Regions from separate parts of the Pseudomonas aestiva genome, predicted to be linked through region 2. Evidence: riboswitches for the same ligand, from Rfam matches in the RefSeq annotation. Region 2 holds a riboswitch; each other region holds the start of a gene.
What was found. A riboswitch is a leader RNA that binds a small molecule or an ion and turns the genes downstream of it on or off. The one in region 2 is predicted to bind cobalamin.
Positions count from the first base shown of each region.

Region 1: another riboswitch for cobalamin. It lies ahead of AABM56_RS02850 (ABC transporter substrate-binding protein); the one in region 2 lies ahead of cobW (cobalamin biosynthesis protein CobW).
Region 3: another riboswitch for cobalamin. It lies ahead of cobO (cob(I)yrinic acid a,c-diamide adenosyltransferase); the one in region 2 lies ahead of cobW (cobalamin biosynthesis protein CobW).

Region 1 covers NZ_CP150916.1:602,771-612,445, forward strand. The annotation lists gene AABM56_RS02835 (precorrin-8X methylmutase) at 1-93, shown strand, start outside; gene AABM56_RS02840 (precorrin-2 C(20)-methyltransferase) at 93-833, shown strand; gene cobJ (precorrin-3B C(17)-methyltransferase) at 821-2,491, shown strand; cobalamin riboswitch at 2,498-2,645, shown strand; gene AABM56_RS02850 (ABC transporter substrate-binding protein) at 2,676-3,692, shown strand; gene AABM56_RS02855 (iron ABC transporter permease) at 3,689-4,723, shown strand; gene AABM56_RS02860 (ABC transporter ATP-binding protein) at 4,720-5,484, shown strand; gene AABM56_RS02865 (DUF962 domain-containing protein) at 5,469-5,987, opposite strand; gene AABM56_RS02870 (IclR family transcriptional regulator C-terminal domain-containing protein) at 6,131-6,985, shown strand; gene AABM56_RS02875 (MFS transporter) at 7,103-8,479, shown strand; gene AABM56_RS02880 (ABC transporter substrate-binding protein) at 8,780-9,675, shown strand, end outside.
Region 2 covers NZ_CP150916.1:2,572,246-2,581,920, reverse strand. The annotation lists gene AABM56_RS12060 (septation protein A) at 1-465, opposite strand, end outside; gene AABM56_RS12055 (PHP domain-containing protein) at 526-1,398, shown strand; gene AABM56_RS12050 (L-threonylcarbamoyladenylate synthase) at 1,395-2,024, shown strand; gene AABM56_RS12045 (ScpA family protein) at 2,135-2,863, shown strand; gene AABM56_RS12040 (cobalamin biosynthesis protein) at 2,854-3,228, opposite strand; cobalamin riboswitch at 3,484-3,667, shown strand; gene cobW (cobalamin biosynthesis protein CobW) at 3,770-4,822, shown strand; gene cobN (cobaltochelatase subunit CobN) at 4,829-8,578, shown strand; gene AABM56_RS12025 (AAA family ATPase) at 8,580-9,623, shown strand.
Region 3 covers NZ_CP150916.1:1,588,693-1,598,367, forward strand. The annotation lists gene AABM56_RS07305 ((2Fe-2S)-binding protein) at 1-430, shown strand, start outside; gene AABM56_RS07310 (molybdopterin cofactor-binding domain-containing protein) at 427-2,673, shown strand; gene AABM56_RS07315 (DedA family protein) at 2,677-3,294, opposite strand; gene AABM56_RS07320 (metallophosphoesterase) at 3,426-4,259, opposite strand; gene AABM56_RS07325 (YggL family protein) at 4,329-4,697, opposite strand; gene AABM56_RS07330 (four-helix bundle copper-binding protein) at 4,836-5,165, opposite strand; cobalamin riboswitch at 5,263-5,458, shown strand; gene cobO (cob(I)yrinic acid a,c-diamide adenosyltransferase) at 5,554-6,180, shown strand; gene AABM56_RS07340 (cobyrinate a,c-diamide synthase) at 6,174-7,472, shown strand; gene bluB (5,6-dimethylbenzimidazole synthase) at 7,469-8,119, shown strand; gene cbiB (adenosylcobinamide-phosphate synthase CbiB) at 8,116-9,024, shown strand; gene cobD (threonine-phosphate decarboxylase CobD) at 9,017-9,675, shown strand, end outside.

The DNA of each region.
Region 1 (9,675 bases), 2.0 Mb from region 2:
CGCGGCGTGCCCTATGTCATCGTCCGCGGCCGGCGGGGTGGCAGTGCCATGGCCGCCGCGGCGGTCAACGCCCTGGCCACGGAGGTGGAGTGATGGCGGGCCGCCTGCTCGGCCTGGGCGTCGGCCCCGGCGATCCGGAACTCATCACCGTGAAGGCCCTGCGCCTCTTGCAGGGCGCGCCGGTGGTGGCCTATTTCGTCGCCAAGGCCAAGGCCAACGCGGGCCAGGGCGGCAATGCCTATGGCGTCATCGAGGGCTATCTGCTGGACGGCCAGCAGCGCCTGCCGCTGGTCTATCCGGTGACCACCGAGAAGCTGGCGCCGCCGCTGTCCTATGAGACGGTGATCGCCGACTTCTACGACACCGCCGCCGCCCAGGTGGCCGACCATCTGGACGCCGGCCGCGACGTGGCGGTGATCTGCGAGGGCGATCCCTTCTTCTACGGCTCCTACATGTACCTGCACGACCGCCTGGCCGAGCGCTACGAGGCCCAGGTGGTGCCGGGGGTCTGCTCCATGCTCGGCGGCGTGGCCATGCTCGGCCTGCCGCTGGTCTATCGCAACCAGACCCTCACAGTGCTCTCCGGGGTGCTTTCCGCCGAGGAGCTCAAGGCGCGCCTCGCCAGCGCCGACGCCGCCGTGGTGATGAAGCTCGGGCGCAACTTCGAGAAGGTGCGCCAGGTGCTGCGCGACCTGGGCCTGGACCAGCGCGCCCGCTACATCGAGCGCGCCACCATGGACAACCAGCGCATCGTCGCGCTGGACGCCGTCGAGCCCATGGCCTCGCCGTATTTCTCGCTGGTGGTGGTGCCGGGGGTGAAATGGAAGGGTTGAGCCCGGCCATCGTCATCCTCGGCCCCGGTGCCCTGGCCACCGCCCGCCGCCTGCAGGCCGGCCTGCCGGGCAGCCTGGTACACGGCCTGGCCGGGCGGGTCGAGGGCGATGTCAGCTACAGCGCCTTCGGCGACCACCTGCGCGACCTCTATCGCCAGCAGCGCCCGCTGCTGGTGCTCTGCGCCGCCGGCATCGTCATCCGCAGCCTGGCGTCCGTGCTGGATGACAAGACCGCCGAGCCGCCGGTGCTGGCCGTGGCCGAGGACGGCAGCGCCGTGGTGCCGCTGCTGGGCGGCCTGGCCGGCGCCAATCGCCTGGCCCGTCAGCTGGGTAGGCTGCTGGACGTGGCCCCGGCCATCACCACCAGCGGCGAACTGAGATTCGGCACCTGCCTGCTCGATCCGCCGGCCGGCTATGCCCTGGCCGATGTCGACGTGGCCAAGCACCGGGTCGCCGATCTGCTGGCCGGCGCCCCGGTCCGCATCGAGGGCGAGGCGCCCTGGCTGGATGAGGTGCCCCTGGCCCGCGATCCCGAGGCACGGCAACGCATCCTGGTCTCGCCCCTGACCAGCGCCGACGACCATACCCTGTTGATCCACCCCCGCGCCGTGCTGGTGGCGGTAAGCGCCGATGCCACCGCCGCCGCCATTACCGCGCTGCTCGCCAGCACCGGCTATGCCACCGGGGCCGTGGCGGTGCTGCTGGCTCAGGCGGCCGACATGGCAGCGCCCGGCCTGGCCGAGCTGAGCCAGGCGCTGGAGCTGCCGCTGAGATTCGTCGACGCCCGTACCCCGGAATTCGCCCAGGCGGCCGTGGCACGGGCCCAGGCCCAGGGCCTCGCCCTGCACCTGCATGACCGGCCGCTGGACGCCGATGACCTCGGCCAGCGCCGTGGCCGCCTCAGCGTGGTGGGCCTCGGCCCCGGCGCGGCCGAACTCATGGCTCCGGTGGTACGCCGCGCCCTGGACCAGGCCGAGGACGTCCTCGGCTACGCGACCTACGTGCAGATGGCCGGTCCCCTGCGTCCGGACCAGCTGGCCCATGCCAGCGACAATCGAGAAGAATTGCAGCGCGCCCGCCATGCCTTCGAACTGGCCGCCAGCGGGCGCCAGGTGGTGATGGTGTCGTCCGGCGATCCGGGCGTCTTCGCCATGGCCGCCGCGGTGCTGGAGGTGCTGGAGGGCGCCGCCGACCCGCGCTGGGCGGCGGTGGAGCTGGAGATCCTGCCGGGCATCACCGCGGCCATGGCCAGCGCCGCCCTGGCCGGGGCGCCGCTGGGTCACGACTTCTGCCTGATCTCCCTGTCCGACAACCTCAAGCCCTGGACGGTGATCGAGCAGCGCCTGCGCCAGGCCGCCGCGGCGGACCTGGCCATGGCCTTCTACAATCCCATCTCCAAGGCCCGACCGCATCAGCTGGACCGGGCGCTGGACGTCCTGCGCAGCTGCCGCTCGGCGAACACCCCGGTGATCCTCGGTCGCGACGTCGGCCGTCCCGGTGGCGGTCTCGAATACACCAGCCTCGGCGCCCTGCGCAGCGAGATGGTGGATTCACGCACCCTGGTGATCCTCGGCTCCAGCCATACCCGGCGCTTTCCGCGGGCCGACGGCGGCGAATGGGTCTATACCCCGCGCTGGTACGATACGGAATTGTTATAAAGTAACATTTAGTGCTTGAATCCTGGTCGCCGCTGGCTCACCCTCGGCGACCTTTCCGTTCCCTGGCGGGAAGCCGGTGCAACTCCGGCGCGGTCGCGCCACTGTGAGCTTCGCGAGAAGTGAGCCAGACCTTGCCAGGGGACATCCATCATCCACCAGGGACGCGTCATCCCGAGGAGAGTCCATGTTTCGTCGTCTTCTGCCGCTGCTCGCCGCCGGCCTGCTGTCCGTATCCTCCCTTACCGCCCAGGCGGCCACCCCCTATCCGCTGACCATCCACAACTGCGGCCGCGACCTGGTCTTCGAGCGCGCGCCTCAACGCCTGGTCAGTCTGGGCCAGGCCAGTACCGAGTTGCTCTTGCGCCTGGGCGTGGGCGCGCGGCTGGTGGGCACCGGCGTCTGGTTCGGCGGCTTGCCCGCGGACCTGCAGGCGGCGGGCAAGGACATTCCGCGGCTGGCTGACAACGCCCCCAGCTTCGAAGCCGTGGTCGGCTCCCGGCCGGATCTGGTGGCGGCCCAGTACACCTATCACGTCGGCCCCGGCGGCGAGGTGGCGGACTTCCCGCGCTTCGCCACGCTGGGCATCGCCGCCTATGTGGCGCCCAGCGATTGCGAAGGCAAGGCGGTGACCGCCGACTCCAACAGCGATGGCAGCCGCAGCGCGCCCTTCGACATGCAACTGGTGACCCGCGAGGCCCAGGAGCTGGCGGCCATCCTCGATGTGCAGCCGGCCGGCGAGCAGCTGGTTGCCGAGCTGGACCGCCGTATCGCCGCCGCTGGCGAGCAGGCCAAGGCCGCCGGGGTCCGGGGGCGCTCGGTGCTGTTCTGGTTCTCCAGTCCGCGGCTGGAAGGGGATCCCTGGGTCGCTGGCAACCTCGGCGCGCCGGCCTGGATCGCCCGCGCCCTGGGCCTGCGCAACGTGGTCGACAGCGCCGAGGAATGGCCGGCGGTGAGCTGGGAGCGCATCGCCAGTCTGGACCCTGACTATATCGTCGTGGCGCGCATGGATCGCCGTCTCTATCCCGCCGATGACGTGGACAAGAAGCTGGCCTTCCTGCGCAGCGATCCCCTGACCCGCGAATTGCGCGCGGTGCGCGAGAACCACCTGCTGGTGGTGGACGCCCCGACCCTCAATCCCTCGCTGCGGGTGGTGGACAGCGTCGAGACCCTGGCCGCCGACCTGGCCAAGCCGCAACCATGAGTCTGCCCCTGGCGGCCGAGGGGGCCCGACCCTGGCGCTGGCTGCTGGGCCTGGCCGCGGTGCTGGCGCTGGCGGCGAGCGTGGTGCTGGCGGCGTCCTTCGGCGAGATGCCCATCGCGCCCCTGACCAGTCTGCAGGCCATCGCCAACGGCCTCGGCCTGGGGCCCTATCCGGTGGAGCGCATCGTCCAGGGCATCGTCTGGGAATACCGCCTCAGCCGCGCCCTGGTGGCCGCCTGCTGCGGCGCCGGCCTGGCGGTCTCCGGCGCCATCCTCCAGGCGCTGCTGCGCAACGCCCTGGCCGAACCCTATGTGCTGGGGCTGTCGGCCGGCGCCTCCACCGGCGCGGTGCTGGTGATGCTGCTGGGGGTCGGTGGCGGGATGCTCGGCGTGTCCCTCGGCGCCTTTCTTGGCGCGGTGCTGGCCTTTACCGTGGTGCTGCCCTTTCTCGGCAGTGGCGGCAGCACCCGCATCATCCTCGCCGGGGTGGCCGCGTCCCAGCTGTTCAATGCCCTGACCGCCTATATCGTCGCCACCGCGGCCAATGCCGAGCAGGCGCGCAGCGTGATGTTCTGGCTGCTCGGCAGCCTGGCCGGGGTGCGCTGGCCGGACGTCTGGCTGGCCGCCGGGGTGGTGCTCGCTGGCTTGCTGGTGTGCCTGGCCTGCGCCCGGGCGCTGGATGCCTTCGCCTTTGGCGAAGACGCCGCCGCCAGCCTCGGCGTGGCGGTGGGGCCGCTGCGCCTGCTGCTGCTGGCGGTCACCGGCCTGATCACCGCCTGCCTGGTCAGCCTGGTGGGCGCGGTGGGCTTCGTCGGCCTGGTGATCCCCCATGTGGCACGCTTCCTGGTCGGTCCGGGGCATGGCCGGCTGCTGCCCACCTGCGCCCTGATCGGCGCGCTGTTCATGGTGCTGGCCGACATCGTCGCCCGCACCCTGGTGGCCAAGCAGACCCTGCCCATCGGCGTGGTCACCGCCCTGGTCGGTGCGCCGGCCTTCGCCTTCATCCTCTACCGCGCGCGGGAGGTCCGATGAGCCTCGCCGCGCGGGACGTGGCCTGGAGCGCCGGCGGCCAGCCGATCCTCGCCGGGGTGACCCTTGAGGTGCCGCCCGGCGGGGTGCTTGGGTTGCTGGGCCCCAATGGCTCGGGCAAGTCCAGCCTGCTGCGGCTGCTGGCCGGGCTGCGGCGGCCAGAGGAGGGCAGGGTCAGTCTCGACGCGTTGCCGCTGGCCGAGTTGCGCCGGCGCGACCTGGCACGGCGGGTCGCCCTGGTGGAGCAGCAGGCCGGTACCGAGGCCGATCTCTCGGTGGCCGAGGTGGTGCGCCTGGGGCGCACGCCCCATCGCGGCCTGCTCGATGCCTGGAGCGCGCGCGACGCCGAGGTCTGTCAGCGCGCCCTGGCTCAGGTCGGCCTGGTCGACAAGGCGGCACGGCGCTGGCACAGCCTCTCCGGTGGCGAGCGCCAGCGCGCCCAGATCGCCCGCGCCCTGGCCCAGGAGCCCAGCGAACTGCTGCTGGACGAACCCACCAATCACCTCGATATCCAGCACCAGCTGGAGATCCTCGACCTGGTCCGCCGCCTGCCGGCGACCTGCGTGCTGGCGATCCACGATCTCAACCTCGCCGCGCTGTTCTGCGACCGCCTGGCGGTGCTGCGCGACGGCCGCCTGGTCGCCGAAGGCGCCCCGGCCGCGGTGCTGACGGCCGCGCTGATCCAGCAGGTCTGGGGGGTGAAGGCGCAGGTGACGCTGGACGGCCCCGACGGTCGGCCGACGATCCGCTATCGGCTGGATTGACGACGCCGCACCGGGCCGGCCCGCTCTTCGATCGCCTGCCTGAGCTGCGGGCGACCACCCAGCCAGAAGACCGCTTCGGTGGCGATGAACAGCGGGCCGATGGCCAGGCCGGCGAGGTCGTCGAGAAAGGCCGGCTTGCGCCCCTCGTAGTGGTGACCGACGAACTGGATGGCCCAGCCGACCAGGAACAGACTCAGCCCCCAGCCCAGCCAGACGCCCGTGGTCCGGGCCGCCAGCGCGGCACCCAGCCAGAGGGCAAGCCCGAGCAGAACGCCCATCAGCAGCCCCAGCGGCCGATCCAGGCGCAGGTAGAAGACCGCCACCGCCCCGGCCACCGGTACCGCGGGCGACAGCGGCCAGCCGGCCAGGCTGAAAACCGGTCGCGACAGCAGGATGGCCACCGCCAGCACGATCAGCAGGATGCCGGGAAAGTGGCTGGCGATGTTGCGCGGATCGCGGTGGTAGCTCGCGTACTGGCTGAGATGATCTTCCAGGGTCTTCATCGGCAGGCATCCAGGCGGCTGGGCGGGAAGCCTCAGCATGCACCGGGAAGCTCCTGCGCGTCAGCGGGCACCAGGAGAAATGCGATTGCGATAATCGCCCCGTCGCTCGATAATCGATCAAAAGCCTGCCGAGGACCGGTCCGATGGACGATAACCGCACCGCTCACGCCACGGGCCTGCCGCCACTGGCCGCGCCGCCCATCATCGCCTCGCCGGCCAAGCGCATCGAAGCCTTCACCGGCGACCCCAACTTCATGACCTCCCTGGCCCGCGGCCTGGCGGTCATCCATGCCTTCCAGGAGCGCAAGCGCCAGCTGACCATCGCCCAGATCAGCCATCGCACCGAGATCCCGCGTGCCGCGGTGCGTCGTTGCCTGCATACCCTGATGAAGCTGGGCTACGTCACCACCGACGGCCGCACCTACTCGCTGCTACCCAAGGTGCTGACCCTGGGGCACGCCTATCTGTCGTCGACGCCGCTGGCGGTCACCGCCCAGCCGGTGCTCGATCGCCTCAGCGAGCAACTGCACGAAGCCTGCTCCATGGCCACCCTGGAAGGCGACGAAATCCTCTACATCGCCCGCTCGGCGACGCCGCAGCGACTGATCTCGGTGGACCTCAGCGTCGGCAGCCGGCTGCCGGCCTATTGCACCTCCATGGGCCGCATCCTGCTCGCTGCCCTGGACGATGCCGCCCTGCACGACTACCTGGAACACGCCGACCTGCAGGCCAAGACCAGCCGCACCCTCTATCAGCCGCCGGCGCTCATCGCGTGCCTGGGCCAGGTGCGCCAGCAGGGCTACGTCATCGTCGACCAGGAGCTGGAGGTGGGGCTGAGATCCCTGGCGGTGCCCCTGAGAGACGCCGCCGGCCAGGTGCTGGCGTCGCTCAACGTCGGCACCCACGCCAGTCGGGTCAGTCGTCAGGAACTGGAGACGCGCTTCCTGCCGGTGCTGCTGGCGGCCAGCCAGGAGTTGAGTACCCGGCTGTTTCACTAGCGAATCTGGTCGATTATCGGCCATATCGCCGATAATCGAATTGTCAGCTGTTCGAGGTGGGCTTAACGTCGGCGCAGTGGCGCAATCCGCCGATAACAACAACACGAGCAGACCACCATGACGCAAACCCTCGCGGGCGCCGTGCCCCTGGCCGACTCTTCGGCCACGGCGACAGCCGGCACCCTGGATGTCCAGCACTTCATCAATCGCCAGGCGCTGTCCGCCTACCAGTGGCGCATCGTCGCCCTGTGCTTTCTCATCGTCTTTCTCGACGGCCTCGACACCGCGGCCATGGGCTTCATCGCCCCGGCGCTGTCGGTGGAGTGGGGCATCCCGCGGGCTAGCCTGGGGCCGGTGATGAGCGCCGCCCTGGGCGGCATGGTCTTCGGCGCCCTGGGCTCCGGGCCGCTGGCCGATCGCTTCGGCCGCAAGGGCGTGCTGGTGGTCGCCACCTTCATCTTTGGTGGCTTCAGCCTGCTGTCGGCCTTCAGCGCCAACCTCGAACAGCTGGTGATCCTGAGATTCCTCACCGGACTGGGCCTGGGCGCCGCCATGCCCAACGCCACCACGCTGCTCTCGGAATACACCCCCGAGCGCCTCAAGTCGCTGCTGGTGACCAGCATGTTCTGCGGCTTCAACCTGGGCATGGCCGGCGGCGGCTTCGTCTCGGCCTGGATGATCCCGGCCTACGGCTGGCACAGCCTGCTGGTGCTGGGCGGCGTGCTGCCGCTGGCGCTGGCCGTGGTGCTGCTGCTGTGGCTGCCGGAGTCGGCGCGCTATCTGGTGGTGCACGGCAAGAGCGCCGAGCGCATCCGCCGGGTATTGGCGCCCATCGGTCGCGAGGCCGCCGAGGCGCGCCACTTCGTGGTGCCCGAGCAGAAGTCGGTTAAGACCGGCAACGTCTTCACGGTGATCTTCAACCGCAACTACAGCGCCGGCACCCTGCTGCTGTGGCTGACCTATTTCATGGGCCTGGTGATCGTCTATCTGCTCACCAGCTGGCTGCCGACGCTGATGCGCGACGCCGGCGCCAGCCTGGAGCAGGCTGCCCTGATCGGCGCGCTGTTCCAGTTCGGCGGGGTGCTCAGCGCGGTGTTCGTCGGCTGGGCCATGGACAGATTCAATCCGCACAAGGTGATCGGCCTGTTCTATGTGCTGGCTGGGATCTTCGCCTATTGCGTCGGCCAGAGCCTGGGCCAGGTCGCCCTGGTCGCCACCCTGGTGCTGGTGGCCGGCATGTGCATCAACGGCGCCCAGTCGGCCATGCCCTCGCTGGCGGCGCGCTACTACCCGACCCATGGCCGCGCCACCGGGGTGTCCTGGATGCTCGGCATCGGCCGCTTCGGCGCCATCACCGGCGCCTGGATGGGCGCGACCCTGCTGGGCCTGGGCTGGACCTTCACCCAGGTGCTCACCGCGCTGCTCCTGCCGGCGGGTCTTGCCGCCCTGGCGGTGCTGATCAAGGGCGTGGTCAGCCACGCCGATGCCACCTAGCGTCGACGGCTTCCCCTTTGCCGGTGGCAGGCGCTAGGCGCAGGCACTGCCACCGCGTAAAGTTGCACCCTTTGCTAGCTTCGCAGTCACCCGCCCAGAGCCTGTCCATAATCTGCTGCGCGTCGGCCAAACAGCGTTGAAAACCCCCTGGGTCGCCAGCCCGGTCGGAATGCTCATTTACTTTAAGTAAACTCGAGCGCGAGTCCGATCCGCTTCCTCAGGCCTTTTCGCCTTGTTTGGCTCTAGCTCGCGAGATTATGAGCAGGCTCCTGGAGCGGGTGCAGACGTCCAAGGGGTTCCATGAAAGGTTTCGCGCACAGCGGGCAGTGGGCTGTCCGGCTGGTAACGCTTATCGCTTGCTTTCTGATTGCTCCGGCCTTTGCCGAGATGCGCCAGGTCACCGATGTCCTCGGGCGCACGTTGACGATCGAGGCGCCGGCCAAGCGGGTGGTGCTGGGCTTCCACTATGGCGACTACCTGGCGGTGGGCGGCGAGCAGGCCTTCGACGCGGTGGTCGGTGTCTCCCGCGGCGCCTGGGAGCGCAAGGTGCCGGCCAACTGGGCGCTCAATGTCGCCCACCGACCCTCCCTGGCCAGCCTTCCCGATGTGGGGGAGACGGAAAACAACAGCTTCTCGGTGGAAAAGGTCCTCGCCCTCAAGCCGGATCTGGTGGTGCTGGCCGCCTGGCAATTCCAGGCGCTGGACAGCGAGGTCAAGCGCCTCGAACAACTCGGCATCCCGGTGGTGGCGATCGACTACAACGCCCAGACCCTGGAGCGCCACCTGGCCTCCACCCGCCTGCTCGGCGTCATCACCGGCCAGGAGACGCGTGCCGCCGAGCTGGCCGACTTCTATGCCAAGGTGGTGCAGGACATCCAGACCCGTATCGCGGCCGCTCATCGTCCGAAGCCGCGGGTCTATGCCGAGTTCGGCAACAAGGGTCCGGCCGAATACTCCTTCACCTACGGCCGCAACATGTGGGGCGCCATGGTCACCCTGGCCGGTGGCGACAACATCGCCGCGCCCTTCATCCAGTGGTGGGGGGTGATGAATCCGGAGCAGGTGCTCATGGCCCAGCCGGAGGTAATCTTCATCTCCGGGCGCGAGGACAACAGCAATCCCACCGCCTTGCCCATGGGCCCCGGCGTGACCGTCGACGACGCCCGCAGCCACCTGCGCGCCTTCATGCAGCGACC
Region 2 (9,675 bases):
GTAGGTGAAGGCCACATAGAGATTCGCGCAACCGCAGACGATGAAGAAGATGATCCAGGCGATGTTCAGCCGCGTCCAGATCGGCGCCGGCAGACGCACCGCGTGGCCCAGCATGCGCTGAATCAGCGGCTTGTCGCCGATGAACTGGCTGCCCAGAAAGGCCACGGCGAACAGCCAGTTCACCACCGGTGCCTTCCATTTCAGGAAGGTCTCGCTATGGAAGGCCAGGGTCATGCCGCCAAACACCAGACAGGCGATCAGCGTAAGCCACTGGCTCTTTTCCAGCCGGCGCTGGGTCGCGAAGATCGCGCCATAGACCACTAGGGACGCGATGATCAGGACCGCGGTGGCACTGAAGATGCCGCCCAGGGTAAAGGAATGCCCGGCGAATTCCAGCGGACGCGGATCGAGCTTGTAGACCAGGAAGAACAGGAGCAGGGGGATGAAATCGATGAATTGTTTCATTAACGCAGCCGATAGCAGTGCATCGCGGCATAATACCTGATGAAGCCGGAGGAGAAAGCCATGCGTATCGACCTGCACTGTCATACCACCGCGTCGGACGGCGCCTTCTCGCCCGCCGAGGTGGTCAGACGGGCCCATGAGCGCGGGGTGCAGCTGCTGGCCATCACCGATCACGACACCCTGGACGGCTACGCCGAAGCCCTGCAAGCCGCGGACGGACTGGGTCTGCGCCTGCTCCCCGGTATCGAGATGTCCTGTACCTGGGGCGGCGCCACGCTGCATGTGCTGGGCTACAACTTCGCCCCTGAGGCGCCAGAGCTGAATGCCGCCCTGGAAGCGCTGCACGAAGGTCGCTGGGAGCGCGCCCGGGAAATTGACCGGCGGCTGGCGGCCAAGGGCATGCCCGGCACTCTGGAAGGGGCTCGCGCGGTGCAACTGGCCCTGGGCGACAGCCGCAATGCGCCGGCCCGGCCGCATTTCGCCGAATACCTGGTGCAGGCCGGCCATGTCGCGGACCGCGGCGATGCCTTCCGCAAATGGCTCGGCGGCGGCAAGCTCGGCGACGTCAAGCAGCATTGGCCGACCCTGGCCGAGACCCTGGCGACGCTCAAGGGCGCCAAGGCCTGGATCAGCCTGGCGCATCCGCTGGCCTATGGGTTCACCCGCACCAAGCTGCGCAAGCTGATCGGCGAATTCGTCAGCGGCGGCGGCCATGCCATCGAGGTGGTCAACGGCGTGCAGCCGGCGGAGCAGGTCGGCACCCTGGCAATTCTGGCGCGGGAATTCGGTCTGATGGTCAGTGCGGGCAGCGATTTCCATGCGCCGGCCGAGTGGTCGGAGCTGGGCATGTACCGTCCGTTGCCCGAAGATCTGCCGCCCCTGTGGGCGCGCTTCAGTCAACCGCTATACCCTCAGATTCGGGAACCCCAATGAGCCAGTTCATCGAAATTCATCCGCAGAATCCCCAGCCGCGGCTGATTCGTCAGGCCGTGGAAATCATCCGGTCCGGCGGTGTCATCGCCTATCCCACCGATTCGTCCTATGCGCTGGGCTGCCGTATCGGCGAGAAGAGCGCGGTGGAGCGTATCCGCCGCATCCGCCAGCTCGACGACAAGCACAACTTCACCCTGGTGTGCTGCGATCTTTCCGAGCTGGGCATCTATGCCAAGGTGGATACCAGTGCCTTCCGCCTGCTCAAGGCCTATACCCCCGGGCCCTACACCTTCATCCTCAATGCCACCCGCGAGGTGCCGCGCATGCTGCTGCATCCCAAGCGGCGCACCATCGGCGTGCGGGTGCCCCAGCATCCCATCACGCTGGCGCTACTGGAGGCCCTGGGCGAGCCCTTGATGAGCGTGAGCCTGATTCTGCCGGGGGATGACGAAGCCCTGGGCGATGCATGGGAGATCCGCGAGCGGCTCGAGCATTTCGTCGACCTGGTGATCGAAGGCGGTCCGGGTGGCGTGCAGCCGTCCACCGTGATCAGCCTGGCCGACGACGAGCCGGAAGTGATCCGGGTCGGTGCCGGGGATCCGACGCCCTTCATGATCGAAGCATGAGCGAAGCCCTGGACCCCCAGCTGCTCGAACCCGAGCAGCTGCGCCTGGCGCTGGTCTATGGCGAGGCCTTCACCGAGCTGCCCCAGGACCTCTATATCCCGCCGGATGCCCTGGAGGTCTTTCTCGAAGCCTTCGAGGGACCGCTCGACCTGCTGCTCTATCTGATCCGCAAGCAGAACATCAACATACTCGACATCCCGGTCGCCGAGATCACCCGGCAGTACATGAGCTATGTCGAGCTGATGAAGGCGGTGCAACTTGAACTGGCCGCCGAATACCTGCTGATGGCCGCCATGCTGGCGGAGATCAAATCGCGCATGCTGCTGCCGCGCGCCGAAGGCCTGGACGCCGAGGAAGAAGATCCCCGCGCCGAACTGATCCGCCGCCTGCAGGAATACGAGCGCTTCAAGAAGGTCGCCGAGGATCTCGATGAGCTGCCGCGCGAAGGCCGCAACTTCGTGGTGCCCACCTTGCCGGCGCCGGATGCGCGGGCGCGCAAGCTGTTGCCCGAGGTGGACCTGGGCGAGTTGCTGCTGGCGATGGGCGAGGTCCTGCGCCGCGCCGACCTGTTCGAGAGCCACCAGGTGACCCGCGAGGTGCTGTCCACCCGCGAGCGCATGAGCCAGGTGCTGGAGCGCCTCAAGGAGGGTGCCTTCGTGCCCTTCGTGGCGCTGTTCACCCTGGATGAAGGCCGGCTCGGCGTGGTGGTGACCTTCATGGCCATTCTCGAACTGGTCAAGGAATCCCTGGTGGAACTGGTGCAGAACGAGCCCTTCAGCCCCATCCATGTCCGCGCCCGGGTCAGGGACGCCGACGGGGAAGAGGCGTCTCAGGCGTAGGCCAAGGCTGCCGTTGCCGCCGCGCTCTTGCGCTTGCTCACCAACAACCGGGCACCTTCACCCGCTGCAGCCAGGGCCGCGGCTTCAGCCACGCTGGGGCTGCCGGTGTACTGCAACACCAGATCGCTGGCGGCAGTTATGCCGCGCTCTTGCGCCAGACGCTCGGCGGTGAAGCCGTGCAGAGGCAGCTGCCAGCGCTGGGCGAGGGCGCGCAGTCCGCGTTCTTCGAGTCGACTCGCAACGGTAGCCAGTGCGGTCAGCGCAGTGCGATCGCACTGGGCTTCCTGCAAGACCCCGAGCGCCAGCTCGGCGAGTTCGTCCAGCGAACAGTCCTGACGGCAGCCGAGGCCGAGAACCAGGCCCATCAGCCTTGAAGGTCCTTGGACGAAGCGTGGCAGTCCAGTCCAGAGCCTGAACAGCACAGCGGGCGAAGGACGAACGGGCGCCACGCCGAAGTATCGGTCTGGCTCAAGGTAGCGAAGGGGCGCGTAATGGCGATCATGGCAGGTCTTGAGGGGAGGAAGGCAGGCGGTGGCTCGCCCTTGGCGACCGCTTCGAGCAGACCACGCGCCTCGTCCGCCGGTCAAGCCTGGCGGATTGACACCCTGGCGGGGCGCTCGTAGCCTGTCGCGTTCCGAGGTGCTCTTGTCGGCAAGAGCTTGAAAGGGAACGCGGTGCGATACCGCGGCTGCCCCCGCAACTGTAAGCGGCATCTTCAGCCACTCCACCAGGCCACTGCTCACGCGGGAAGGCCGGAGCCGGGCGCCGCGAGCCAGGAGACCTGCCTCGTCACGTTTCGAACATGCAACCGGGCGGGGTGATCCGGGCTGCCACCAGGGCCTCGCCGTCACGCGGGCGTCCGGCATGCCTGCCCGTCTTTTTTCGCTTTTTCTCTAAGGGCAGCCCATGAAAACCCTGGCCAAGACTCCCGTCACCATCGTTACCGGCTTCCTCGGTTCCGGCAAGACCACCCTGCTGCGGCACATGCTCGACCATGCTGAAGGCCGGCGCATCGCGGTGATCGTCAACGAATTCGGCGAGCTGGGCATCGACGGCGAGATTCTTCGCCAGTGCAGCATCGGCTGTAGCGAGGAAGAGGCTCAGAGCCGCGTCTTCGAATTGGCCAATGGCTGCCTGTGCTGCACCGTGCAGGAAGAATTCTTTCCGGTGATGAAGGAGCTGGTGGCGCGGCGGGGCGACATCGACCACATCCTCATCGAAACCAGCGGCCTGGCTCTGCCCAAGCCCCTGGTGCAGGCCTTCCAGTGGCCGGAGATCCGCACCGCCTGCACCGTGGATGCGGTGATCACCGTGGTCGACAGCCCGGCGGTGGCGGCCGGCACCTTCGCCGCCCATCCGGAGCAGGTGGATGCCCAGCGTCGGCAGGACCCCAACCTCGACCATGAATCGCCGCTGCACGAGTTGTTCGAAGATCAGCTCGCCAGTGCCGACCTGGTGATCCTCAACAAGGCCGACGGCCTGGACGCCGAGGCCCTGGCCCGGGTCCGCGCCGAGGTGAGCGAAGAGTTGCCGCCGGCGGTCAAGGTGGTGGAAGCCAGTCGTGGCGTGTTGCCCCTGTCGGTGCTGCTGGGCCTGCAGGCCGAGTCCGAGGCCCATATCGACAGCCGTCCGACCCACCATGACCTCGAAGGTCATGAAGACCATGACCACGACGAATTCGACTCCTTTGGCGTCGAGTTGCCCGAGGTGGCGGAAGCGACCCTGCTGGCGGCGCTGACCGAGGTGGTCAAGAGTCATGGCGTCCTGCGGGTGAAGGGCTTCGCCGCCATCGCCGGCAAGCCGCTGCGGCTGCTGGTGCAGGGCGTGGGCACCCGCTTCGACAAGCATTTCGACCGTGCCTGGAAGACCGGTGAGACCCGCAGCACCCAACTGGTGCTGATCGGTCAAGAGCTGGACCAGGCGGCCATCACCGCCCAGTTGCGCGCCGCGGTGGCCTGACCCCGGATGCATCTGCTGCGTACCCAGCCGGGCGGTTTCGTCCCGGACGATGGCATCGCCCATTTGGCGCAGACGCCGGGCGAGATCGTCGTGCTCTGCAGTGGCGATTCGCACCTGGCGCTGCTGGCCGAGGCGACCCGTAGCCTGGACGAGCGCTATCCCAGTCTGCGGCTGGCCAATCCAATGCAGCTGCAGAACCACGCCTCGGTGGATCTCTACGTCGACGAGGTGCTGAGCCAGGCGCGGGTGGTGTTCATCTCCCTGCATGGCGGCCAGGGTTACTGGCGCTATGGCATGGAGCGGCTGGCCGAGCTGGCCGAGCGGGGGCTGACCCTGATCGCGGTACCCGGTTGCGACCGGCCCGACCCGGAACTGATGGCCCTGGGTACGGTGGCGCCCGAGCTGGCCGAACGGTTGTGGCGCTATCTGCGCCAGGGCGGCCTGGGCAATGCCCGGGATTTCCTGCATTGCCTGGCCAGCGAGTGCCTGGATGCCCGGTACACCTACCAGCCGCCGCGGGAATTGCCGCGGGTGGCCGTCTATCACCCAGACGCCCTGGGTCTGGATGGCTGGCGTCAGCGCTGGCGACCGGACTGGCCCACCGCGACGCTACTGTTCTATCGCACCCACCTGCAGTCGGCCAACACCGCCTTCGTCGATGTCTTCTGCCAGCAGCTGGAAGCTCAGGGGCTGAATCCGCTGCCCATCGCCGTGGCCAGTCTCAAGGAGTCGGCCTGCCTGGAAGAGGTGGAACGGCTGCTGGACGAGACCGCTACGGCGCTGATCCTCAATACCACAGGTTTTGCCCAATCCAGCCCGGAACGGCCGACTCTGACGCCGTTCCGTCGGCCGGTACCGGTACTCCAGGCCATCTGCGCCCAGGACAATCGCGAGCGCTGGCAAGAGAACCCTCAGGGGCTGGGCGCCCGCGACCTGGCCATGCACATCGCCCTGCCGGAGCTGGACGGGCGCATCATCACTCGGCCGATCAGTTTCAAGGGCCTGGCCTGGCGCTGCGAGCGCAGCCAGAGCGACGTGGTCAACTACCAGGCCGATGGCGAGCGCATGGCCTTCGTCGCGCGGCTGGCGCGCAGCTGGATCGAACTGGCGCAGCGGCCTGCCGCGGACAAGCGCATCGCCCTGGTCCTGGCCAACTATCCGACCCGCGACGGCCGTATCGGCAATGGCGTCGGTCTGGATACCCCGGCGGCGGCGCTCAAGGTGCTGCAGGCGCTGCAGACGGCCGGCTACCCGGTGGCCAATCTGCCTGAAAGCGGTACCGCCCTGATCGAGCGCCTGCTCGGTGGGGTGACTAACGACAGCGCCCTGCGCGATCTGCGCCCGGCCTTGCAGAGTCTGGCGCTGCAGGACTACCAGTCGCTATTCGCCCAGTTGCCCCTCAGCCTGCAGCAGGCGGTGACCGAGCGCTGGGGCGGGCCCGAGGCCGATCCCATGCACCGTCGGGGTCGGCTCATGGTGGCCGGGGTGCGCTTCGGCCTGACCTTCGTTGGCATCCAGCCGGCGCGCGGCTACGACGTCGATCCGGCCGCGGTCTATCACGATCCTGCGCTGGTGCCGCCCCATGGCTACCTGGCCTTCTACTTCTGGCTGCGCGAGGCCTATGGCGCCCAGGCCGTGGTGCATCTGGGCAAGCACGGCAATCTGGAGTGGTTGCCGGGCAAGGGCGTCGGGCTGTCGGCGGAGTGTTGGCCGGACGCCATCCTCGGACCGCTGCCCAACGTCTATCCCTTCATCGTCAACGATCCGGGGGAGGGTGCCCAGGCCAAGCGGCGCACCCAGGCGGTGATCATCGACCACCTGATGCCGCCGCTGACTCGCGCGGAGAGCTACGGACCGCTGCGCGACCTGGAACGCCTGGCCGACGAATACTATGACGCCAGCCTGCTGGACCTCCGACGCGCCACCGAATTGCGCGGCGAGATCCTGCAGCTGGTCCGCGAAACCGCCCTGGATCGCGAGCTGGGGCTGGTGATCACCGACGATCCGGACAGCTGGCTACCGCAGCTGGACGCCTACCTGTGCGACCTCAAGGAGTCCCAGATCCGCGACGGCCTGCATGTGTTCGGTGAATCCCCGACCGGCCAGCTGCGTCGCGATACCCTGGTGGCCTTGCTGCGCATTCCCCGGGGCGATGCCCAGGGCGCCAATGCCAGCCTGCTGCGAGTGCTGGCCAAGGACCTGCAGCTGGGGTTCGATCCCCTGGCCGCTGACCTCGGCGAGTCCTGGCAGGGGCCGCGTCCGGCGTGCCTGGAGGGGCTGTCGAGCGAACCCTGGCGCACCCTGGGCGATACCCGGGAGCGGCTGGAGCTCCTGGCCCTGGCCCTGGTTGCCGCGACCGTCGATGCCGAGCCGCTGCCGTTGGCGCTGGACGAATTGCCTGCCACCCGCCCGGTGCTGGAACACCTGGTCGGTCAGGTCGCGCCGGCCCTGGACAGCTGCGGTCCCGCTGAAATCGGCGGCCTGCTGAGGGCACTGGAGGGGCGTTTCGTTCCCGCCGGCCCCAGCGGCGCGCCGAGTCGCGGGCGGCTGGACGTGCTGCCCACCGGGCGCAACTTCTTTTCGGTGGACGTGCGCAACCTGCCGAGCATGACCGCCTGGCGGCTCGGCTGGCAGTCGGCCAACCTGCTCTTGGAGCGTCATCTGCAGGAGGAGGGCGATCACCTGCGTCAGTTGGGTCTCTCGGTCTGGGGCACGGCGACCATGAGGACCGGCGGCGACGACATCGCCCAGGCGATGGCCCTGCTGGGTGTACGCCCGGTATGGCAGACCGGAAGTGCCCGGGTCGAGGACTTCGAGATCCTGCCGCTGTCGCTGCTGGATCGTCCGCGGGTGGATGTCACCCTGCGCATCTCCGGCTTCTTCCGCGATGCCTTCGGTGGGCTGGTCAGGCTGTTCGATGCCGCCGTCCAGGCGGTCGCCGCACTGGACGAGCCGGACGACCTCAACCCCCTGGCCGCCCAGGTGCGCCGCGAGCGCGCTGCGCTGGAAGCCGCCGGTACCGCTGTTGACCTCGCGCGGCGTCAGGCCGGCTGGCGCATCTTCGGCGCCCAGCCCGGCGCCTATGGCGCCGGCGTCCAGGGCGCGGTGGAAGAGCGACAGTGGCAGGACCGTAGCGAACTGGCCACCGCCTATCTCAACTGGGGCGGCTACGCCTATGGCGCCGAGGATGACGGCACCGCTGCCCGTGACGACTTCTCGCGCCGCCTGGGTCGCCTGCAGGCCGTACTGCAGAACCAGGACAACCGTGAGCACGACCTGCTCGATTCCAACGACTATTACCAGTTCCAGGGCGGCATGCTGGCCGCTGCCGAGACCCTGAGCGGCCAGCGGCGTGCCAGCTACTTCGGTGACCATGCCCAGGCCGATCTCCCCAGGATCCGTACCCTCAGGGAAGAACTGGGCCGCGTGGTGCGCTCCCGGGCGGCCAATCCCAAGTGGATCGCCGGCATGAAGCGCCACGGCTACAAGGGCGCCTTCGAGATGGCCGCCACCGTGGACTATCTGTTCGGCTTCGGCGCCACCACCGAGCTGGTCGAGGATCATCAATACCGGCAACTGGCCGATGCCTACCTGCTCGATGCCGATACCCGCGACTTCGTCGAACGCCACAACCCCGAGGCGCTGCGCGACATGACCGAGCGGCTGCTGGAAGCCCAGCAACGCGGCCTCTGGCGGGAGCCAGGCGACTACCGTGAAGCCCTTGAACAGCTCCTGATGGATATGGATGAAGCCTGAGATGACCGCTCCCGTCTTTCCGCTGGCCGCCGTGGTTGGCGCCGAGTCCCTGAAACTGGCGCTGTGTCTCAATGCCATCGATCCCCGTATTGGCGGCGTATTGATCGAAGGTCCCCGGGGCATGGCGAAGTCGACCCTGGCACGGGGCCTCGCCGATCTGCTTGGAGGCGGTCCCTTCGTGACCTTGCCGCTGGGTGCCAGCGAGGAACGCATCGTCGGCACGCTGGATCTGGATGTGGCCCTCGGCGAGGGGCGGGCCCGCTTCGCGCCAGGCGTGCTGGCGGCTGCCGATGGCGGCGTACTTTATGTCGACGAGGTCAATCTGCTGCCGGATCACCTGGTGGATCTGCTGCTGGACGTGGCGGCCAGTGGGGTCAACCGGGTGGAGCGCGACGGCATTTCCCACGAGCACGCCGCGCGCTTTCTGCTGGTAGGCACCATGAATCCGGAGGAGGGCGAGTTGCGTCCGCAGCTGCTGGATCGCTTTGGCTTCGCCCTGGCGCTGGACAGTCGGCCGGCACCCCGGGAGCGGGCCGAGATCCTGCGCCGCCGCCTGGCCTTCGACAGCGATCCGCTAGCCTTCAATGCCCAGTGGGAGCCGGCGCAGGCGGAACTGCGGCAGCGCTGCGCCGCGGCCCGGGCGCGGCTGGCGGACATCCCGCTGGACGATGCCGCGCTGGAAGCCATCACCGCAGGCTGCCACCAGGCCGGGGTGGACGGCCTGCGCGCCGATCTGGTCTGGTTGCGCGCGGCTCGCGCCTATGCCGCCTGGCGCGGCGCGCCGGCGATCGAAAACCCCGATATCGCCGCCGTGGCCGAATTCGCCCTACGCCATCGGCGCCGCGAGTTAGCGGACACTCCAGCAGTAATACCACCCCTAAAGGGTAATTCAGCTGCTGATACTCCGGAGCAGGAGCCTGGCGATCAACAGCGACAGGGTGATGCCGAGCCCGCGGCGGGTGAGGGCGATAGCTGGGGTGCCCTGGCGCCGGAGCCCACCGCGACGGGCCCCAGACGCCGCTTGGGCGCGGCAAAAAAGCCCTAGGCGTCCGATCACCTCATGCCCCGGATCGTGATGCCCGAAGCGGGACGGGCAA
Region 3 (9,675 bases), 980 kb from region 2:
TCCGCGCATGCCCTTGCTGGAGGCCTTGCGTGACGAACTGGGTCTCAAGGGGTCGAAGTTCGGCTGCGGCCTGGGCGAGTGTGGCGCCTGTACGGTGCTGGCGGATGGCAAGCCGGTGCGTGCCTGTCTGCTGCCGGCAGTCTCCTTTGCCGGTCGCGAGCTGCTGACCCTGGAAGGTCTGGGTACGCCTGAGGCGCCGCACGCGCTGCAGCAGGCCTTTATCGAGGAACAGGCGGCGCAGTGCGGCTATTGCATCCCCGGCATGGTGATGACCGCCCGGGCGCTGCTCGAACGCGTGCCCGATCCCAGCGATGCGCAGATCCGCCAGGCGCTGGCGGCCAACTTCTGTGGCTGCGGTACCCACTATCGCATCCTGCGGGCGGTCAAGCGGGCGGCGGTGCTCCTGCGCGACGGGCAGGCTCCGGCATGACGCTGTCGCGACGTGCCTTTCTCGGCGGCAGCGCAGTGCTGCTGCTGGGCTTCAGCCTGCAGCGACCGGTCGCCGCCCAGGTGCTGCCTGCACCGGCTGACCCGGCGGACCTGGCCAAGACCCTCGATCAGCGCCAGCTGGACGCCTGGCTGGCGGTGGATGCCCAGGGCCAGGTCACCGTCTACAGCGGCAAGGTGGAACTGGGTACCGGGGTCAGCACGGCGTTGCGGCAGATCGTGGCCGAGGAGCTTTGCGTGGCCTTTGCCGCCACCCGGCTGATCCAGGGCGATACCCGGCTGACCCCGGACCAGGGCATCACCGCCGGCAGCAAGAGTCTGCAGGTGGGCGGCGCCCAGTTGCGCAAGGCCGCCGCCAGCGCGCGGCAATTCCTGTTTCTGGAGGGATCGCGACGCCTGGGGCTGGATCTGGCGGTGGTGGATACGGTGGATGGCCGCGTGGTCTATCGCGGCGATCCCACCGGGCGTTTTGTCAGCTATGGCGAACTGGTGGGCGGACGACCCCTGGGGCGGCTGGTCAATCAGGCCGTGCGTACCCGCGCCGTCAAGGATTACCGCCTAGTCGGCACCTCGGTGCCGCGCGAGGACATCCCCGCCAAGCTGTTTGGCAGCTTCGATTACGTCCACGACCGGCGCCTGCCCGGCATGCTGCACGGCTGCGTGATACGGCCACCCTGCACCGGTTCGGCGCGGCTGGCGGGGGTGAGCCTGCGCGGTATCGATGCCAGCGCGCTGCCGGCTGGCGCTCAGCTGGTGTACGAAGGCGCCTTCGTCGCGGTGGTGGCCGAGCAGCCCTGGCTGGCGCGGCAGGGCGCGGCGGCGCTGCGGGTGGACTGGAGCCTGGTGCCGGATCTGCCGCTGCCGGGCGAACTCTACGCCCAGCTGGAAGCCAAGGCCGGACCGGCCGACATCCAGCAGGAGGCCGGCGATGTCGCGGGCGAATTGGCGAATGCCGCGCAGCGGCTGGACGCCGAGTATCGCTGGCCCTATCAGAACCATGACTCCATCGGTCCCTCCTGCGCGGTGGCGGACGTGCGTGCCGACGGCGCCACGGTCTGGAGCGGTACCCAGGGCGTCTACCAGCTCCGGGCGGCACTGGCGGATCTGCTGGCGCTGCCGGAAGACAGTATCCATGTCATCTATCAGCAGGCTTCGGGTTGCTATGGCCATAACGGCGCCGATGACGCGGCGGCCGATGCGGCGCTGCTGTCCAAGCTGTGCGGCCGTCCGGTGCGGGTGCAGTGGAGTCGGGCCGACGAGCACGGCTGGAATCCCAAGGGCCCGGCCATGCTGCTGCGTCTGGCGGGTGGCCTGAGCGCGGCTGGTGATCTGCTCGCCTGGCGCTTCGCCAACTGGACGCCTACCCACCTGACCCGACCCAATGGCCAGACCGGCAAGGCGGCGCTGCTCGCCGGGCAGCTGGCCTACAACCTGCCGCTCAAGGGTGGGCGGGGCGGTGGCAATCGCAATGCGCCGCTGGACTACGACCTGCTCAACGTCCAGGTGGCGACCCATTGGCTGGAAGCCGGGGATTCGCCGCTGCGACCCTCGGCCCTGCGCGCTCTGGGAGCGGTCGGCAATACCTTTGCCAACGAATCCTTCATGGACGAGCTGGCCCTGGCGGCCGGGGTCGATCCGCTGGAATTCCGCCTGCGCTATCTGCAGGACCCTCGCGCACGAGCGGTGCTGCAGGCCGCCACCGCCAAGGCCGGTTGGCAACCACCCACCCGGCAGGAAAAGGTCTGGGACGGTGCCCAGGCGAAAGGGCAGGGGCTGGCCTTCCTGCACTACGAAAACGAAAACGCCTATGTGGCCGCGGTGGTCGAGGTGGCGGTGAGCGAGGCGACGGGGATCCGGGTCACCCGCGTGGTGGTGGCCCATGACTGCGGTCTGATCGTCAATCCGGATGGCTTGCGCAATCAGCTGGAAGGCTGCGTGATCCAGGGCATCGCCCGGACCCTCAAGCAGGCGGTGCGTTTCGATCACCAGGGAGTGACCAGCCTGGAGTGGGGTGCCTATCCGCCGCTGACCTTCAACGAATTGCCCGAGCTGGAACTGGAGCTGATCGATCGGCCTGAAGAACCGGCAGTGGGGGCCGGGGAGGCCACCACCGCGGCCATCCCCGCGGCCATCGCCAATGCCGTGGCGGCAGCGACCGGTCTGCGCCTGCGCGAGGTACCGCTGAATCGCCAGCGTCTGCGCGAGGCGCTAGCCGCTAGCCGCTAGCCGCTAGACGCGTTTCAGCCGCTGCTTGAAGAACAGTGCGGCGCCGGCGCCCAGCACGGCGATGATCGCCGCGCCGATCCACAGCGACTCGTTGCCGGCGAAGCTGAAGTGGTTGGCGCCCTTGGCCGCCAGATAACCCGGGCCCATCATCAGCGGCGCCCAGACGATGGCCGAAAGCACGTTGGCCGACTGGAAGCGCAGCTGGTTCATCGCCATCATCCCGGCCACCAGGGGCACGGTGTTGCGGATCATAGTCAGGAAGCGCCCGCCGAATACCGCGAAGAAGCCATAGCGGCGAAAGAACAGCCGGGTCCTGGCCACCTGCTTGCGATAGCGGCGAAAGGGCGGGCGGTGGACGATACTGGGACCGAGCCAGCGGCCGATGATGTAGGAGCAGATGTCGCCGAGGATGGCGCCGACGATGGCGGCCAGCACCAGCGGCACCGGCGAGAGCACTCCGGAGCCGGCCAGGCCGCCGACCACCAGCAGCAGGGCCGTGGCCGGAATGAAGACGCCCAGCAGCACCAGGGATTCGCCAAAGGCGAGCAGGCCGACGAGCAGCGGCGCCCAGGCCTGGTGGGTTTCGATAAAGCCAAGCAGCGATTGCGTCAGGGATTCCATGGGAGGCCACTCTTGCCGAAAGTCCTAAGACTACTTGGCGCCCGTGGCCTGCCAGCCGTTTCAACAGCTTGAATCAATTTCCATTGCTGGAAGTGCGCAGGAGCGCGCATCGGCGCCCCCGACTGGACGCCTCAACTTTTCGCCAGAGCGTCCTGAGCAGCCTGCCAGCGCAGTGCGTGGCGCTCGCCGACGACGAAACGATCGCCCTGGAAGTCCCAGCGTTCCACGTCCACGGTCTTCTTCGCCCCTTCGCCGACCAGCAGGCGATTGAAGGAGTTGGGCGAGGTGCCGCGCACGCGAGAGGAGAGGGCGGTGCCGGCTTGGACGATCCAGACCTCGCGGGGCAGGGTGGGGTACTGGCGACTCAGCGGCAGCACATAGGGCAGGTGGATATGCCCACCCATCACCAGATCCAGTCCGGCGTCGGCCCAGGTGGCCAGGGCGTGATCGGCGTTGTGCTGCAGATTGCTCAGGTCACTGAGTTCGAGGGCGCCGAAGGGTTGGTGGGCGATGACGATGCGCAGCTTGCCCGGACCGGCGCGGCGCAGGCGCTCGGCCACCCGCTCGATCTGCTCGGTGCTTACCGCGCCATCCTTGTGGCGTTGCGGAGCGGTGGTGTTGAGCCCGACCAGCAACAGCTCGTCGTTTTCGATACTGGGCTCCAGATCCTGACCGAAATGGTGGCGATAGTTGCCATAGGGCGTCAGGAAACGCGCGAAGACGTTGTACAGCGGCAGGTCGTGATTACCCGGGATCACCAGGGTTTGCGGAATGCCGTGGCTTTCCAAGCGTTCGACAAAGGTCTTGGCTGCGGCGAATTGTTCGCGCCGGGCGCGCTGGGTGATGTCCCCGGAGAGAATGAGAACATCGGCGCCGTGTTCGCGGACATGGGCTTCCAGAGCCGCGACCACGGCGGGTTGCTCGGTGCCGAAGTGGGTATCGGAGATTTGCAGGAGGGTCGTCATGAGGACCTGGTTTCCAACGGATTCCCCTTTACGACCGCAACGGGCGCCAAGCGATCCGGCGAAGGCTAGTTAGACTTCGCCGTCGTGGTGCCAGGCGTCATGCAGCTCGGAGGCGTTGGCTTCGCCGACTTCGGTGCGGGCCTTGAGCCAGTCCAGCAGGGCGGTACGGTCTTCCGCGGTGGGCGAGGTGTAGCGCTTGTTGGCCATGATGGTGCCTTCGACCCAGGCGTTGTCGAAGCCGCCGATGTAGTCCAGCGTGCGCTCTTCGACGTAGTCGATGAAGTCGCCCAGGAAGGTGTCCAGATCGTCTTCGCTGAGTTCGTTCTTGAAGCTCACCTTGATTTCAAAGGCCAGTTCCTGGAATTCGCCCAGGTACTGCTTCTTGCGCAGGCGACGCTTCATGCGGCTCAAACGGGGATCTTGGTTGGTATCGGTCATGGCGAAGGCCTGGATATCGATTAAAGGGCGGGCATTATCCCTGGCGTCGACGGGTAATGCCAATGCCGACCGCTCCAGCGGTGGGTCGGCCGGACCTTTTTGCCTGCGACCGGAGGGCGCAGTAGCGGAAGGACCTGCTCAGGCCGCCATGGCCGCGCAAGCATCGGCGCAGGCTTCGCAGGCCCGGGCGCAGGCCTGGCAGTGATCGGCCTTGTGCTTGCCGCATTCGGCGGCGCAGGCGCGGCAGGTGGCCAGGCACAGAGCACAGACTTCGGCGATGCGGTCGCTATTGCGCTGCATGAAGGTGGCGGCCAGGCGGCAGGCATCGGCGCAGTCCCGGTCCAGGCGGACGCAGTCGCGCATCATGTCCAGATTGGCTTCCCCCAGACAGGCGCTGGCACAGGTTTCACAGGCGGCGGCGCAGTCGAGACAGGCCTTGATACAGGCGGCGAGAGTGGCATCGTTCATCCGGTAGCTCCTGGTGTGGGGTGCCTAGGGTGGACCCGGTCGGCTGGCGCCGAGTTCGGCCGGTGCGATCGATTGACGCTCTCCCGGGTAGTCCGTACCCTGCGCCCTTGCACGTGGTGCCCCGCCTCGCCGGGGTGAAACAGGGAAGCCGGTCGAGCCGGCGCTGCCCCCGCAACGGTAGTTGAGCAGTAGCTGCGCGACACCCACTGGCCCTGGCCGGGAAGGGGCGCAGCGGATGCCCCCAGGGCATCGGCTCACCAGCCCGGAGACCGGCCACGCTTGCGTTCATCTCGGCGATGCGGAGGGCGTCGCGCGGCGTCGCCACCTGCCTTGCGCGGGCGGCGTCTCTGCCCGTTTCTCCGCCGCGCCCGCACCCGGAGAACCACCCATGACCGATAGCCCCGATTCGACCAGCCCCGAGCGCGACGAGCGCCACCGTGCGCGCATGGTGCGCAAGAAGGCGGTGATCGACGCCCGCATCGCCGAAGCCCAGGACGAGCGCGGCCTGCTGCTGGTCCACACCGGCATCGGCAAGGGCAAGAGCAGCTCGGCCTTCGGCATGGCGGCGCGTGCCCTCGGCCATGGCATGAAGGTGGGCGTGGTGCAATTCATCAAGGGCCGCCGCGACACCGGCGAGCAACTCTTCTTCAGGCGCTTCCCGGACGAGGTGCGCTACCACGTCATGGGCGAGGGCTTCACCTGGGATACCCAGGACCGGGCCCGCGATCTGCATTCGGCTGCCGCGGCCTGGGCGGTGGCGGTCGAGCTGCTGCGCGATCCGGCCATCGGCCTGGTGCTGCTGGACGAACTCAACATCGCCTTCAAGCACGGCTACCTGGACGTCGATCAGGTGCTGGCCGATCTGGCCGGGCGCCCGGCGCACCAGCATGTCGTGGTGACCGGGCGCGGTGCGCCGCCGGCGCTGGTCGAGGCCGCCGATACCGTGACCGACATGAGTCTGGTCAAGCATGCCTTCCAGGCCGGCGTCCGCGCCCAGCAGGGTATCGAATGGTAGGCGAGACGCGGCATTGCCCGGCGCTGCTGATCGCCGCTCCGGCCTCCGGTCAGGGCAAGACCAGCGTCACCGCTGCCCTGGCCCGGTTGCACGCCCGCCAGGGGCGGCGGGTACGGGTGTTCAAGTGCGGTCCGGACTTTCTCGATCCGATGATTCTCGCCCGCGCCAGCGGCGCACCCGTCTACCAGCTCGATCTGTGGATGATCGGCGAGGCCGAGAGCCGGCGCCTGCTGTGGGAAGCGGCGGGGGAGGCCGATCTCATCCTCATCGAAGGCGTCATGGGCCTGTTCGACGGCCAGCCCTCGGCGGCCGACCTGGCCGAGCGCTTTGGCGTACCGGTGCTGGGAGTGATCGACGCCGCCGGCCTGGCGCAGACCTTTGGCGCCCTGGCCTATGGCCTGGCCCACTATCGGCCGGGCCTGCCCTTCGCCGGGGTGCTGGCCAATCGCAGTGGCAGTCCGCGGCAGACGCAACTGATCCGCGGCAGCCTGCCAGCGGGCATGACCTTCTTTGGCAGCCTGCCGCGCGATGCCGGCATCGAGTTGCCCAGTCGTCACCTGGGGCTGATCCAGGCCGACGAGGTCACCGACCTGGATCGTCGTCTCGACCTGGCGGCCGATGCCCTGGGCGCCAGTTCCACCCTTGAAGTGCCGCCGCCAGTGGCCTTTGCCGCACCGCCGCCGACCGTGGTCGAGCCGTTGCTGGCGGGGGTGCGGATCGGCGTGGCCCGGGATGCGGCGCTGGCCTTCATCTACCAGGCCAATCTCGATCTGCTGCGCGCCCTGGGCGCCGAGCTGCAGTTCTTTTCCGTGCTCACCGACACGGCGCTGCCAGCGGTGGACAGCCTCTATCTGCCCGGCGGCTATCCCGAGCTGCACCTGCAGACGCTGTCCAACAACCTGGGCATGCGCGCGGCCATTCGCGCCCACCATGCGGCCGGCAAACCGATCCTCGCCGAGTGCGGCGGCATGCTCTATCTGCTCGACGAACTGACCGACAAGGCCGGCGAATCCGCCAGCCTGCTCGGACTGCTGCCGGGCAGCGCGCGGATGCAGGCGCGCCTCACCGCCCTGGCCTTGCAGTCGGTGGAGTTCGAGCAGGGCACCCTGCGTGGCCACACCTATCATCACTCGGCCCTCGAGTCATCCGAGGTGCCCTGGGCGCGCGGGCTGTGCCCCAACGGCAAGGCGGTCGCCGAGGCGGTCTACCGCGACGGTCGCCTCACCGCCAGCTATATTCACTTCTACATGCCGTCGGCACCCGCCGCGGCCGCCGCGATGCTCAAGCCGTGACCACGACCCCCTATACCCCCGCCGAACAAGCCGCCGTCTACCGAGCCATCGCCGAGCGCCGCGACATGCGCCACTTCTGCGGTGGCGAGGTGCCCCCCGAGCAACTGGCCCGCCTGCTCGGTGCCGCCCACCAGGCGCCCAGCGTCGGGCTGATGCAGCCCTGGCGCTTCCTGCGCATCAGCGATCCGGCCCTGCGCCAGCGCCTGCACGAGCTGGTGGAAGAAGAGCGCTGCGCCACCGCCGACGCCCTCGGCGAGCGCAGCGACGACTTCATGAAACTCAAGGTGCAGGGCATCCTCGATTGCGCCGAGGTGCTGGTGGCCGCGCTCATGGACGGCCGCGAAGCCCATGTCTTCGGCCGTCGTACCCTGCCGGAGATGGACCTGGCCTCGCTGTCCTGCGCCATCCAGAATCTCTGGCTGGCGGCGCGCTGCGAAGGCCTGGGCATGGGCTGGGTGTCGCTGTTCGAGCCGGAAGCCGTGCGCAGCCTGCTGGAGATGCCGGAAGGCGCGCAGCCGGCGGCCATCCTCTGCCTGGGACCGGTGGAAGCCTTCTATCCGCGCCCGATGCTGGAAGAGGAGGGCTGGCGCCAGGGGCGGCCGCTGGAGGAGCTGGTCTTCGAGAATCACTGGGGCCAGAAACCATGATGCTGGCCTTCGCGGTCGTCAGCGGCATGCTGCTCGACCTGCTGTTCGGCGAACCCCGCCGCGCCCACCCCCTGGTGCTGTTCGGGCGCCTGGCCGACAGCCTCGAAGCCCGCTTCAATCCCGGTGGCCGTGGCTGGCGCAGCCATGGCGTGGTGGCCTGGAGCCTGGCCGTGCTGCCCTGGGTGCTGCTCACCGCCTTGCTCTGCCAGCTCGACTGGCTGGCCTGGATAATCCAGCCCCTGGCGCTGTATCTGGCCGTGGGACTGCGTAGCCTCGGCGAGCACGCCGAGCCGGTGGCCCGCGCCCTGCAACGCAACAATCTGCCCGAGGCACGGCGGCGGGTCGGCTACCTGGTCAGCCGCGAGACCAGCGAGCTGGACGAGACCGCCGTGGCCCGCGCCGCCACCGAATCGGTGCTGGAGAATGGCAGTGATGCCGTCTTCGCCGCGCTGTTCTGGTTCGCCCTGCTGGGTGCCCCGGGTGTGGTGCTCTATCGCCTGGCCAATACCCTGGACGCCATGTGGGGCTATCGTACGCCGCGCCTTGAGCGTTTCGGCTGGGCCGCGGCGCGGCTGGACGATGTCCTCAACTATATTCCTGCGCGCCTGGTGGCCCTGACCTATGCCGGTCTCGGCCGCTTCTGGAGCGCCATCGAAAGCTGGCGCACCCAGGCACCGCTGTGGGACAGCCCCAACGCCGGTCCGGTGATGGCGGCCGGTGCCGGCGCCCTGGGCGTGAGCCTGGGCGGCCCGGCTCGCTACCACGGCGAATGGCACGAGCGTCCGCTGCTGGGCCGTGGACCGGTGCCGACCTTCCTGGCCATCACCCGTGCCCTGAAACTGGTGCGCCGTGGCGCCTGGTTGTGGACCGCGCTGATCGCCCTGGGAGGACTGCTGCTTGCTTGAGCACGGCGGTCGGCTGCGGCGCGCGGCGCGCAGCTACGACATTCCCCTGGACGACTGGCTGGACCTGTCCACCGGTCTGGCCCCCTGGCCCTGGCCGCTGCCGGAGATTCCGGCCAGTGCCTGGGCCCGGCTGCCGGAGCCCGATGACGGCCTGGTGGAGGCTGCCGGTGCCTGTTACCGGGCCAGCGCGTTGCTGCCGGTGGCCGGTTCCCAGGCCGCCATCCAGGCACTGCCGACCCTGCGCGCACCCGCGCGGGTCGCGGTACTGGCGCCCTGTTACGCCGAACACGCCCTGGCCTGGCGTCGCGCCGGGCACGAGGTGCTGGAGTGGGGCGAAGCCCGGATCGCGACCGACCTCGACCAGCTGGACGTGGTGGTAGTGGTCAATCCCAACAATCCCACGGGCGAACGCCTGTCGCCGGCCCGGCTGCTGGACTGGCACGCCCGCCTCGAACGCCGCGGTGGCTGGCTGGTGGTGGACGAGGCCTTCATGGATCCCACCCCGGCAGCGAGTCTTGCACCCTTCAGCGATCTGCCCGGGCTGATCGTGCTGCGCTCCTTTGGCAAGTTCTTCGGACTGGCCGGGATGCGCCTGGGCTTCGTGCTGGCGGCGCCGAGCCTGCTGGCGCAGCTGGACGAGCAACTGGGTCC